Regions from separate parts of the Flavonifractor sp. HCP28S3_F3 genome, predicted to be linked through region 2. Evidence: riboswitches for the same ligand, from Rfam matches in the RefSeq annotation. Region 2 holds a riboswitch; each other region holds the start of a gene.
The links. A riboswitch is a leader RNA that binds a small molecule or an ion and turns the genes downstream of it on or off. The one in region 2 is predicted to bind cobalamin.
Positions count from the first base shown of each region.

Region 1 (3,232 bases), on a different contig from region 2:
CGGGTCCTGGAACACGATGCCCACCCGCCGGCGCAGGGCGGTCAGCCCCTTCCGGTCGTAGCGCACTGGCTGCCCGTCCAGCAGCACCTGCCCGCTCTTGGGGGTGAACACCCCGTTGAGGTTGAGGAACAGAGTGGATTTTCCCGCCCCGTTGGCCCCCAAAATGCCGGTGATGCTCCCCCGCTGTGCGGACAGCGTAATATGGTCCAGAGCGGTGGTTCCGTCCTCATAGGCGTAACACAGCTCTCTTGTTTCGATCGCGGGATTCATCCTACCGCCATCCTTTCCAAACATAGCACGAGCAGTTGTCCTCCAACTACCCCCACCGTCACCGGGATCAGCCACAGGCCGGGCGTATAGTCTCCGGCCAGGGTGGTGAGACTGCCGGCATACCCCCTTGACTCCAGGGCGGTATAAATGCTCTGGGCCTTGCGCCAGGCCCGGAGAAAGACCATGGAGGACAGCTCACCCAGGGAACGCACCGACCGGCGGAAGCCCTGATAGCCCAGACGGGATTCCTGGGCCAGACGGATGTTGGACGCCGTCTCCGCCAGCACGAAAATGAAGCGGTAAATGAGCTCCATCAGCTCCACCAGCAGCCGGGGCACGTGGAGCTTCTCCAGCGCCATGGTCAGGTCTGTGACCGGAGTGTTGAGGGACAAGAAGTACATGCACCCCACAGCGCCCATGGCTTTGCAGAACAACCGGGCTCCCTGGTACAGGTCTCCGGCGGTAAAGCCCCACAGCCGCTCTCCCACCGGGATGGCGGCCACGACCACCGTTCCCGCCGGGTAGCTGTGGATCAAAATCGTGATCCCGCCGATCACCAGGAAGGCCAGAGGCACCTTCAGGAAGTGGAGGTAGACCCTGACCGGCAGGCCTCCCAGGGCGGTAATGAGGATCCCCATCACCACCACCGTGGTCAGGCCCACCCACACGCTGTCGCAGCACAGGCACACCACCAGAGCCACCGCCGCCAGCGCCAGCTTGGGCAGGGGGGAAACCCGGCGCAGCCGGGACTGATAGGCGTAGCGGTCGGTGCCCATGGTCACTTCTCTCCCTTATTTTTATCGGATTTGGTTAACCGGCCCAGTACAAAGCCCACAACGCCCGCGCCGATGGCGGCCTGGAGTGCAAAGAGGAGGGACTCTACTTCGCCGCTGGCGGGCTCCAGAATGGGCTCGAACCAGGGCTCATAATCGGGATTCAGCTCTGTAATGGCCTCCTCGGCCGCGCCGTCGGCCCCGCCGAACTCGGCGTTGGGCAGCAGCCACAGGGGCACAGCGGCCAGGGCAATCACCAGAAGAATAAGGATCAAATTTTTCTGCCAAACTTTCATGTCCGTTCCCTCCTCACAGCACCCGCAGCTCCTGGAGCTGGGCCTTGCTGTACTTTTCCAGCACGTTGAAGATCACCACGGTGAGCAGACCCTCGGCGATGGCCAGAGGTATCTGCGTGACGGCGAAGATGGTAAGGAACTTCACCATACCGCCGTTTACGATCCCCAGTTGGAGGGAGGTAATCACGTAAGTAAACAGATCTCCCAGGGCGGCAGCGGCAAACACCGCCACGGCGGCGGGGGCATTGACCTTGCGCAGCAGCTTGTAGACCACCCAGGACAGGATGGGCCCGGCAATGGCCATGGAGAAGGTGTTGGCCCCCAGGGTGGTGAGGCCGCCATGTGCCAGCAGCAGGGCCTGGAACAGCAGAACGATAAGGCCCAGCACCGCCATAGTCAGGGGCCCAAACAGGATGGCGCCCAGGCCCACGCCGGTGGGGTGGGAGCAGGAGCCGTTGAAGGAGGGGATTTTCAGCGCGGACAGCACAAAGGCGAACGCTCCGCACATGGCCAGCAGGATCTTGGCCCGGGGTGCCTGTTCAATCCGTCTCTTAATGGAGAAGAAGCCCGCCACCACGAAGGGAATACACACCGCGCCCCACAGCAGGCACCAGTTTACCGGCAGGTAGCCCTCGGCGATATGCATGGCCCCGGCATTTACGGTGAACATCCCCGCCAATGCCGCCAGCATCCCCACCGTGAGGAGCATCTGATTTCGTTTGGATCGTCTCATAATCATTCATCCTTTCCTATCACTCGTAGGTATTTGGATCTCCGGACCGGGCAAGGTCTTCCGGCTCGAGCCTCTCTGCCGCCGCGCGTCTTCCCAGGTCTCCCCAGTGACATGGTGCCCGACGGCTCTTCTCTTACGGCAGCGGGACTGCGCGGGAATTGCACCCGACTTCCCTTTTCCCGGCCCCATCTATCTCAACAGGCTTATGCCTGGACCTGTCTGGCGTGCTCCACGAACATAGCCCGTACCCGTGGATATTCGCCCAAACCGGTGAGGACACAGCTGGTCTGATAGCCCATGCCCTCCAGAATGTTTTTCCAGGAGTCAGGCTCATCGCCGGCCAGGTCGTTTTTGGCGTGGTCACCGGCCACTGTCATGAGGGGCCGCAGCTCCACCTCTTTTACCTGGGGGCGCTCCTTCAGCCGCCGGAGGACAGCGTCAAAGTTGGGGTAACCCTCCACGGTGCCTACAATGACGTCGCTCCGACCCAGGTCGTGGAATGCATACTCCATCAGAGCATAGGCGGAATTGGCCTGATGCTCCGAGCCGTGGCCCATGTAGACTACCGCCCGTTCCTCGCTCCTGGGCGGCAGGATCTCCATCAGGGCGCGCCCCAGATCCAGGTAGTCCTCCGCTGCCGTCAGCAGGGGCACCCCCACCGTCAGCTTGTCAAACCGGCCCCGGAACTGCTCCGCCTGATCGGCCAGCTTATGGTACTCCTCCCCGTTCATCACGTGGGTGGGCTGGATCAGGATATCGGTATATCCCTCTCCGGCCAGCCGCTCCAAGGCGGTGGGCACGTCGTCGATCTCCACACCCCGCTCCCGTTTCCAGCGGCGCAGAATCATGCCGCTGGTAAAGGCCCGTCGGAGGGTACGCTCCGGAAAGGCGGCGGCCAGGTCCCGCTCGATGGCCGCGATATTTTTCTCTAAGGTATCGGCATAGCTGGTGCCGAAGGACACCGCCAGCAGGGCTTTTCCTTCCATGGTACTTCCTCCTGTGTTCATTCCCGGGCGTTGTTGCTGGCCTGGTAGAGCAGGGCGTTGCAGATAGCGGCGGCGATATTGCTGCCACCCTTGCGGCCCCGGGCCACAATGTGGGGGGTGTCCATGGTGAGGAGCAGTTCCTTGCTCTCCACCACATTGACGAAGCCCACCGGC
Region 1 is NZ_JBQHUF010000003.1:29,200-32,431, reverse strand. Features, by position in the region: gene ACTNB1_RS04135 (ATP-binding cassette domain-containing protein) at 1-270, opposite strand, end outside; gene cbiQ (cobalt ECF transporter T component CbiQ) at 267-1,046, opposite strand; gene ACTNB1_RS04125 (energy-coupling factor ABC transporter substrate-binding protein) at 1,049-1,339, opposite strand; gene ACTNB1_RS04120 (energy-coupling factor ABC transporter permease) at 1,353-2,072, opposite strand; cobalamin riboswitch at 2,106-2,299, opposite strand; gene ACTNB1_RS04115 (sirohydrochlorin cobaltochelatase) at 2,276-3,058, opposite strand; gene ACTNB1_RS04110 (precorrin-8X methylmutase) at 3,076-3,232, opposite strand, start outside.
Region 1: another riboswitch for cobalamin. It lies ahead of ACTNB1_RS04120 (energy-coupling factor ABC transporter permease); the one in region 2 lies ahead of ACTNB1_RS03395 (polysaccharide deacetylase family protein).

Region 2 (3,232 bases):
TCATGTTCCCCCTGTTCGATGTGATGTCCACTGTTGATCCCGAGACCGGCCTGACCCCCCTGAACTCCGGCCTGCTGACCTGCGGCCAGATTGGCATCGTGCTGATCGGCGCCTTCCCCATGGTTAAGTTCATCACTGATACCTTCGGCGGCGCCCTGAAGAAGATCGGCAGCGCTCTGGGTATGGACGAGAACGGCTCCGCCGGCATGGTGGCCACCCTGGCCAATAACATCGCCATGTTCAACATCATGGGCGATATGAACCCCAAGGGCAAGCTGCTCAACGTGGCCTTTGCTGTGTCCGCTGCCTTCGTGTTCGGCGACCACCTGGGCTTCACCGCCGGTGTCAACCAGTCCATGGTTACTCCCGTGATCCTGGGTAAGCTGGTGGGTGGTATTACCGCCCTGATCGTTGCCAACGCTCTGGCACCCAAGCTGCTGGGCAAGATTGAATCCACTAAGGTTGAGGCTTAACAGAAACAGGAGCATATTATGAATGTTAGTGAAGCACTGATTCGCGAGATCGTCAGCAAGGTGCTGGAGGAGGCCGCCGGCAAGGCTGGTCCTGGCTTTGTCAAAGAGGTGGACCCCAGCGGTATCATCGGCATCAAGACCAGCACCGTCAAGTGCGAGCCCTTCGAGCAGGAGGGTGTCAAGCTCAAGGACGTAGTCACCCTGGAGGAGGCCCCCCGCATGGGCTGCGGCATTATGGAGCTGGACCACACCAGCTTCGAGTGGACGCTGACCTATGACGAGTACGATATGGTCATCGACGGCACTCTGGAGATTGAGATCGACGGTCGTGTGATCTCCGGCGGCCCCGGCGACATCATCTACATTCCCAAGGGAAGCCACATCCACTTCCAGACCCCGGATAAGACCCGGTACGCCTATTTTGTCTATCCTGCCAACTGGCAGGAGATGGCAGACTAATCTCCTCGTTCCGGCCACCCTTCAGGGCGTGCCGGAGAAAAAGTAAATCATATGGGTATGCAGGTGCGCTTGAAGGCGCACAGAAAAGGGAAGCGGGTGAGAATCCCGCACAATGCCGTTGCTGTATTGGCAGAGCGGCTCTCATATGTCACTGGAGCAAGCTCCGGGAAGGCGAGAGCCGCGCTGAATGCCTGAGTCAGAATACCTGCCTGCATATGACGCACAGGAATCCTCTCCGGTCCAGAGGGGGTGCGCACAGCCATCGGAATCCGATGGTCAGAGGGCTGCACCCTTTTTGGGTGCAGCCTTTTTCTTTACCCAAAGCGGAACTCCTCACACAGGCGTATGTGCGCGGGAAGCCCGTTCATTTTCCAACCCTCGTGAAGACGGGAACGGATGCCGATGAAGGCAGCCGTTCCCGTTTTCAATTGCCCCCTTCTGTTCGGGTGAGCCTCAACATAAACTGGCACAAAGGAGGGTTTTGTTATGATGGGAAAGATCTTATTGCTCCGGAAAAAGCCGCTGACCATCCTGGCCTGTGTCCTGGCTGCTGCACTGATGTTCTATGTGGTGAATTATCCCTACGCAGTGAGCGCGGCGGCAACCAAACGCCAGCTGCCCATCTATTGTGTCCAGAGGGATCAGAAGATGATATCCATTTCTTTTGATGCCGCCTGGGGGAACGAGGACACCCAGCAGCTCATTGACATTCTGGGACAGTATGATGTGAAGGCTACCTTTTTCGTGGTGGGTGCCTGGGTGGACAAATATCCGGAATCGGTAAAAGCTCTGGCTGATGCGGGGCATGAGGTGATGAATCACTCGGATACCCATGCCCACATGTCCCAGCTGAGCAGCACGGAGATCGTTGCGGATATCAATGCGTGCAATGATAAGATAGAGGCGGTTACAGGAGTACGTCCCACCCTGGTTCGGCCGCCCTATGGAGAGTATGACGACCATGTGGTCTCCGCCATACGCTCCATGGACATGGAGCCCATCCAGTGGGACGTGGACAGTCTGGACTGGAAGGACCTTTCGGCGGCGGATATTACCCAGCGGGTGGTGAGCAAAGTACAGCCTGGTTCTATTGTCCTGTTTCACAACGCTGCCCTCCACACCCCGGAGGCCCTGCCCGGTATCATTGAGACCCTGCTCCAGGAAGGTTATACTTTTGTGCCCATCTCCCAACTTATTCTGCCGGGTACCTATAATACCGATTATATAATCGATCACACTGGACGCCAGTGTCCCTGCTAAATATGCAGAAAAAGGCCGCTACTTCCGTGCGTAAGCACTGAGGCAGCGGCCTTTTGGCAGGATGCGCATAAATATATATTCTGCATATATGCGAAATTTATGTATTTTTATTCTTGACCTGACCAAGGGATGGTGGTATCATTTCTCAATAATATCCGGTGTGCACGAATATTATTCACTCCAAACCGGAAGGAAAGAGAATGGTGATCAGCATGAAGCAACACAAGCCCCTTGGGAAGGCGCTGTCTCTGGTGATGGTATGCGCCCTCCTGCTGTCCCTGTGCGTGTTCCCGGCATCCGCTGCCGAGCCGTCCGCACCTGCCGCCGAGTTCGTCAACACCAGTGACGACAGCGGAGACAACATGATCTCCCTCACCAGCGAGCGGACCTTTAAGGCCAGTATCCCGGTGGATATGACCGAGGCGGAGGCCAAGGCTGCCGCTGAGACTGCGGTATGGTCTCTGGTCCGGGATTCCGACCAGGAATATGTGGATGAAACCCTGTTCCCCAACCAGTCCCAGGGCGGCCCCCTGAGCGGCTGGCTGTGTGCCGACGGGGAGACCTCCTTCTTCAGCAACATCGTGTCGGGCGCCGAGACTGTGGACGGCCAGGTCTATCTGACCGTCACCTTTGACAACAGCTGCTACTTCGGCGACGATCTCAGCGTGCCCCATGTCAATGGCGGCTACTACCTGGACGTATGCGGCTATTTTGACCTGACCGCCGCAGTGGATGGAAAGACCGTAGGCTCCGTGGACCTGAAGGTGGCTCCCTACGACAACTTCCACACCATGTCTGAGATCTATGCCCAGATTGACGAGATCGTGTCCTTCGCCAAGGAGAACACCGACCTCTATGTGGAGAAGTTCTCCATGGGCAAGAGCCAGGGCGACAACGGCATGGAGAGCCTGGACATGCCCTACCTGATCGTGGCCAAGAGCAAGGCTGCGGTGGACAAGTGGCAGCAGATCAAGGCTGAGGCTGAGAGTGATCCCACTGCCCTCATCCAAAAGATTGAGGACGGCTCTCTGGGAGACTAC
Region 2 is NZ_JBQHUF010000002.1:165,803-169,034, forward strand. Features, by position in the region: gene ACTNB1_RS03385 (ethanolamine utilization protein EutH) at 1-473, shown strand, start outside; gene ACTNB1_RS03390 (cupin domain-containing protein) at 492-932, shown strand; cobalamin riboswitch at 977-1,159, shown strand; gene ACTNB1_RS03395 (polysaccharide deacetylase family protein) at 1,419-2,192, shown strand; gene ACTNB1_RS03400 (S-layer homology domain-containing protein) at 2,405-3,232, shown strand, end outside.

Region 3 (3,232 bases), 150 kb from region 2:
GGAGGCTGCTCCCGTGGAGGAGAAGGCTGCCCCTGTGGTGGAGACCGCACCTGTGCAGGAAGTGCCCAACCTGCCCCGCCGGAGCGTGGCATTCATCGGTTCGGAGTGTCATCCCTTTGTCAAGACGGGAGGCCTGGGGGATGTAATGTACGCTCTGCCCCGGGAGCTGGCCCGGCTGAACTGTGACGTCCGGGTGATTCTGCCCCGCTATGCCTGCATCCCTCAGGAGTATCAGAACAAAATGGTCTACCGGGGCGAGTTCTACATGGACCTGGGCAAGACCGGACGCAATTACTACGTGGGGATCATGGAGTACATCTGGGACGGCGTCGTGTACGACTTCATCGACAATGAGGAGTTCTTCTCCTGGGGCAACCCCTACACCAATCTGGTGGACGACATCCCCAAGTACTGCTTCTTTAGCAAGGCCGCTCTGGCTGCCCTGAACTATATGAACTGGATTCCCGACGTGGTCCACTGCCACGACTGGCAGGCCGCTCTGGTGCCGGTGTATCTGCGCACCCTGTTCAAGGATTCCCCGGTTGGCCGCGCCAAGTCGGTCATCACCATCCACAACCTCCGCTTCCAGGGTGTGTACAACATCCCCACCATCCAGTACTGGTCCGGCCTGCCTGACGAGGCGTTCGGCATGGGCGCTCTGAAGCAGGACTGGGTGGAGGCCAACATGCTCAAGGGCGGCCTGGCCTACGCCGACCGCATCACTACCGTCAGCGGTACCTACGCCTGGGAGATCCAGACCAGCGAATATGGCGAGCGGCTGGAGGACCACCTGCGCTATCACAGCGGCAAGCTTCGGGGCATCGTCAACGGCATTGACTACGACATGTGGAACCCGGAGACCGATCCCGCCCTGGCGGAAAACTACGGCCTGGGCAACGTGCTGGACCACAAGATGGCCAACAAGCTGGCTCTCCAGAAGGAACTGGGCCTGGAGCAGGATACTGGTAAGTTTGTCATTGGCCTGATCTCCCGTCTTACCAATCAGAAGGGGCTGGACCTGGTCAACGCCATCATTCCCCAGGTGCTGGACGGCAACACACAGGTGGTGGTTCTGGGTACCGGTGACAAGCAGTACGAGGACGCCTTCCGGGGCTACGAGGGAGCCTACAAGGGTACCTTCAGCGCCTGCATTCAGTATGACGAGGGGAGAGCTCACCGCATCTACGCCGGTGCTGACGCCCTGCTGGTGCCCTCCCGCTTTGAGCCCTGCGGACTGACCCAGCTCAACGCCATGCACTACGGCACCCTGCCCATTGTCCGGGAGACCGGCGGACTGAAGGACACCGTGGAGCCCTACAACGAGTTCAACGGCGAGGGCAACGGCTTTACCTTTGACCGGTATGACGCGGGCCTGCTGCTGGGCGCCATCAACCGGGCCAAGACCCTCTACTTCAACAACCGCTATCACTGGGACGAGGTGGTCCAGCGGGATATGGCGAAGGACGTCTCCTGGGAGCGGTCGGCCAGACAGTACAAGGACCTGTATCTGGAACTGACTCAGTGGTAAGACGCTGAACGCTGACATAATACACGTAAAAAACCTGCCGCAGATCATCTGCGGCAGGTTTTTTGTATCAACGTGCCTTCAGGACTTTGCTTCCGGTGTGACCGAGCGGGATGGGGAAATACGGTCTGCCTGCCGGAAGGCGCTGCCCAGAGAGCCAAAGGAGGCGGCCAATCCCATGCGCAGATAGGGGGGCAGCTCCTCCCGCAGCGGCATGCGTCCCAGTCGGGTGCGCAGAGCCTCCAGCACCGCCAGCTGAGCCTGCTGCTCCGGCGTTAGGGGAAGCACCGGCTGAGACGGGCGAGCAGTTCTCGGCTGAGGCCGCTTTGCCCAGTCGCGGAAGGGATGCCGCTGTGTCTTTTTTTGCATGGTGTGCTCCTCCTTTCGTCCGTATGCCCGCCGGGGCAATAAAAAAGTCCGCTTTCCGGAGAAAGCGGACTGCCAGGCTGTCAAAGCGCGACAACGCTGGACAGGCCTCTTTCTGCGGAAGATTCCCATCCGCCCGTTCCAAGCAGGTTTCCTGGCTCACGGCTCCACGCTTGCCGCGCCTTCTCGTCCCGTGGGCGGGACAATGGCGGTGCTGCGGCTCGCTCCCCGTTTACAGTGACCGGATCGCTCGGGATTTACACCCGATTCCCTTTTCACCCAGCAGAACTGGGCACTTGGAGGGCTGTTTTATCTTTAAATCCATTCTAAGGGATGGGACTGGTGCTTGTCAAGGCCCACGAGCACCGAGCACATATGTATGCCGGAAGCGGGCGGGCGCCTTGGCGTCCGCCCGCTTCTGTTCCAGTCACTTGACCAGTTCGTTATACAGTCCTCTGGGGGTATAGGTGGTGTGGAGCAGCTCATGGGACCTGTGACCGCAGGGCTGGCCCAGGTACTCCTCATACAGCTTCAGCAGATCGGGGTTCTCGTGGCTCTTACGGAGGGTCTTGGACTCGTCCTCGCTGTACAGGGCCCGCATCCGCTTCTCCCGGTAGCCCTCCTCCCGGTTCCGGGGCTGGCCACCGCCGTTAATACAGCCGCCGGGACAGCCCATGACCTCGATAAAGTGGTAGGGGGAGGTGCCTGCCGCTACGTCCCGCATGAGGATGTCCGCCCCCTTCAGGCTGGAAGTGACCGCAATGCGGGCGGTGACGCCCTCCAGGAAGGAGTACTCGGGCAGCACGTTCTCAAAGGTCACTGCCGCCTCCTTTACCAGCTCCAGGCCCACAATGGGGGCCACGTGGAGGCCGTCGAAGGGCAGCTCCCGACCGGTGGTCAGCTCGTACACGGTGCGCAGGGCGGCCTCCATCACGCCGCCGGTGACGCCGAAAATGTCGGCAGCGCCGGAGCACAGGCCCAGGGGATCGTCAAACTTCTCGTCGGGCAGGTTAACAAAGTCGATGCCGGCGGATTTAATCATCCGGGCCAGCTCCCGGGTGGTGAGCACCGCGTCCACGTCCCGGCGGCCCACCACCTCCATCTCCGGACGCTGGATCTCGTACTTCTTGGCGGTGCAGGGCATGACGGAGATCATGTAGATGTCAGCCGGGTCGATGCCCACCTTTTCCGCGTAGAAGGACTTCACCAGGGCCCCCATCATGGTGTGGGGGGACTTGCAGGTGGACAGGTGGTCCAGCTCATTGGGGAAGGCGTGCTCGATGTGCTTGATCCAGCCGGGGGAGCAGGAGGTGAGCATAGGCAGCACCGCATCCCCGCCGG
Region 3 is NZ_JBQHUF010000002.1:14,161-17,392, forward strand. Features, by position in the region: gene ACTNB1_RS02720 (glycogen synthase) at 62-1,528, shown strand; gene ACTNB1_RS02725 (hypothetical protein) at 1,607-1,894, opposite strand; cobalamin riboswitch at 2,019-2,204, opposite strand; gene ACTNB1_RS02730 (NADH-dependent [FeFe] hydrogenase, group A6) at 2,319-3,232, opposite strand, start outside.
Region 3: another riboswitch for cobalamin. It lies ahead of ACTNB1_RS02725 (hypothetical protein); the one in region 2 lies ahead of ACTNB1_RS03395 (polysaccharide deacetylase family protein).

Region 4 (3,232 bases), on a different contig from region 2:
GAAAGCTCAAGGTGCCCCACTGGCTCTCGTCGTGTTCCAGGATGATGGAGCCCACCTGGATTTCCGCACTGCTGTTGGCCTGAGCTTCGGAAATGGTAAGCTCTCCGTTCTGGGTCGTATAGCCCTCACAGCTGACCGTGTAGGTGTAGCTGCCGGCGGCCAGGGAGGCGGTTCGCCTCTCCCCCTGGTTGGAGGAATACACGACGGTGTCACCACTGCGGATGGTCAGCTCCGCCGCGGACGGTGCAATGGTAAACACAGTGGAAGCGGTAGAGATCTGCCAGGACAGAACCGGATACTCCCCGGCCTTGACCCGGAAGCCCTCGCCCAACGCGGCGGCAAAATCCGCACCCTTCATCTCCTCCGATATTTTAGCGGCAGCCGTCTGGTTGTTGCCGTTGGTACCGGTGGTGCAGCTGGAGTCCAGATAATAGCAGTTTTCCGCTGTGGAATTGTACATCCATCCGGCAATAGCACCAAAATTGGTGGCCTTTTCCTGCACAGTAATGGCGCCGGTGCTATAACAGTTGTTCAGGCTGCTGCCGCGACCGTAATCATCTCCTGCGTAGCCGACGATACCGCCCAGGTTTGCACCGGAACGGTTCCGTTGACTGGAAATCTCACCCTGGTTATAGCAGTTGGTAATGGCAGTGGCCTTGGTTTGACCGGCAATGCCGCCAGCGTACTGGTCAGTTCCGCTGAGCGCCACACTTCCGGTATTGCCGCAGCCGGTGATACTGCCGCCGGTACACTGTCCTGCGATGCCGCCCGCATACTTGCTGCCGGCGGTGATGGACGCCGTATTCAAACAGTTTTCAATCGTACCGGAGCTGAGGCCCGCGATGCCGCCCACCTGACTGGTACCGCTGACCGAACCGTCAGTGATGATATTGCGGACGGTCGCGCCGGAGGACAGCTCGGAAAAGAGCCCCAGCTTGCTGTCGCCGGAAATGGTGAGGGTTACCTTGTGCCCTCCACCGTCAAAGCTGCCGCTGAAAGGCTGCCCGTAGGGGGAAGACACTGTAATATCATCTGTCAAAACGTAGTTTCCATCCGGCTCCATGGCGGCAAACTCACCGACGCTGGACACCGGCTGTGCCGTTTCTGCGGCCAGTGCCGCCGACGGCAGAAGTCCGAGGGTCAGGCACAGCACCAGAAAAAACGAAAGAATCCTTTTTTTCACAAAGCTCCACTCCTTCAAACCATTTTTATAAAAACTGTTTTCAAAAAACAGGGCTTTTGGAACGGGGCCGTACCTGACAAAAAAGGAGCGGACAATTCTGTCCGCTCCTGTGTCGTCACTGCGTGAAAGCGACAGCACAAACGTGCTGCCGCATAAGGCATTTTTTGTCAGAGCAGCCCCGGAGATCCGGGGGTAAGCTCTTAGTAGGTCTTCTGACTGATGTGTCCAGGCGGAGCTATGCCCGCCAACGCAAATCCGCCGCCTTCCCAGCTAAGCCATTACAGCCGCCAGTGACCTGCTTTCGCAGAAAACGGATTTGCTCCACAATCACAGCTATAGAATCGCCCCTTTGCCGCCGTTTTCACGGACGGGTCACGGACGAAACATGTCCAGGATTCTCACCTGATTCCCTTGTTCAGAAACAAGGATGCGTGTCCAGCTCATAGGAGCCGGGTCGCGCATTTGCCACAAAAGCCGGATTTCATATTTAATTTTCCTTGTTGCTTTTGCATTATAGCACAAGCCGTATCAAAATGCTATTCTGTTTTTGCTATTTTTTAAATTTCTTCAGAAAGGAGCCCTTGGAGCCCTGTTTCTAAACAAATTAAAGAGCATTTGACAACCTGCACAAGGCGTGCTATGCTATATTTAAATCCATTCTTGGTTCCAGGCCCGGCGTTTGCCGCCGGTTTGAAAATTTCATATCACTGTATCTATTGCATGGTGTGGCTGTTTGCTGTAACGATCCTGCCGACAAGGATCAGGCAGCAGCTAAAACGAATGGGATATCCAAGTCCCGCGCGACCGGCACTGTGTACGTGAGGCCATTCCGAAGCGGCGTATGCCGTCTGGACGAAAGTCCGCCATTGCGGGGGAAGACCCTGTGAGAAGGTAGGAAATGGACGCAGAGAGCCAAGCTCTCATAACGTAAGTCAGGAGACTTGCACCATGGCAGGATGCAGGGGGAAACAGCGGGCGTGTCCTCCGTTGTGTACGTTGCTTTGCTCGCTGGCCTTCTTGTTAGGGCCAGCGTGTTTTTGTCAGAAGGAGGTGCCGCCCGGGCACCTCCTTTTTCTGTTTCACCGCCGGTCAGTATATCATGAGTGATGTATCAGTCAGTAAAATGAAAGGAGAAGCGGTATGGAATCATCGACGTCCGAAAAGCACTTTCAGTTCTTTTCCAACAGCAAATGCGAATACTTCCCCTGCCATTCCACCAATGACCCGGAAAACTTTAACTGCCTGTTCTGCTACTGCCCGCTGTATGCACTGGGAGATAAATGCGGCGGAAACTTCACCTATATTGCTGGGGGGATTAAGGATTGCAGCGGCTGCTTGATTCCCCATCGCAGGGAGGGCTATGACTATATCATCGGCAAGTATGGCGAGATCAAAAAACTGGCGCAAAAAACCAACTGACAGGAGGCAAGCGTTATGATAAGTCGAACCTGGTTTGAAAATCCGGATCATGTGGTATACGCCGTAAAGGATGAGGTAATCCCCCGGCTCTCCCGGGAGCTGGGAATCAGCGATCTGGCCCAGCGGATTGAGGATTTCAGCAAGGCTCCCACTCAGGAGGGGGAAAACATCAAGGGTCTCAAACGCACCACTCTGAAGCTGATGGTTCCTAACCTGGTTTTCGGGGAGCCCATCGAAATGGGAGAAAATGTATGGATCTATATGGGCGAGCTCTGTCCGGCCTATTGTCTGTACACGCCCTGGGAAAAATAGAAAAAGCACATGGCCTGTACCCGACGCAGGGACAGGCCATGTGCTTTTCTGCATGTCCGAATACCGTTAAGATACCTGCTCCCAACGCTTGAGGGAGGCCATCATATATGAGGCTACGTCCATATCATAAACTTCATGGAGAAACTCTCTTGTTAGAAGCATATTGGCAGGCCCCATCCCTGCCACAGAACCATTTTTCAAAAACAAAAGCTGCTCGGAGAGCATCAGGGAGAGGTTGATGTCGTGGAGTACGCCGATGACAGTCCGTCCTTTTTCCTGAGACCAGTTTTTAAGATAGCTCACCAGCTCTGTCTGGTG
Region 4 is NZ_JBQHUF010000009.1:57,684-60,915, forward strand. Features, by position in the region: gene ACTNB1_RS09420 (S-layer homology domain-containing protein) at 1-1,183, opposite strand, end outside; cobalamin riboswitch at 1,372-1,632, opposite strand; gene ACTNB1_RS09425 (cysteine-rich small domain-containing protein) at 2,324-2,602, shown strand; gene ACTNB1_RS09430 (hypothetical protein) at 2,618-2,914, shown strand; gene ACTNB1_RS09435 (ABC transporter ATP-binding protein) at 2,981-3,232, opposite strand, start outside.
Region 4: another riboswitch for cobalamin. It lies ahead of ACTNB1_RS09420 (S-layer homology domain-containing protein); the one in region 2 lies ahead of ACTNB1_RS03395 (polysaccharide deacetylase family protein).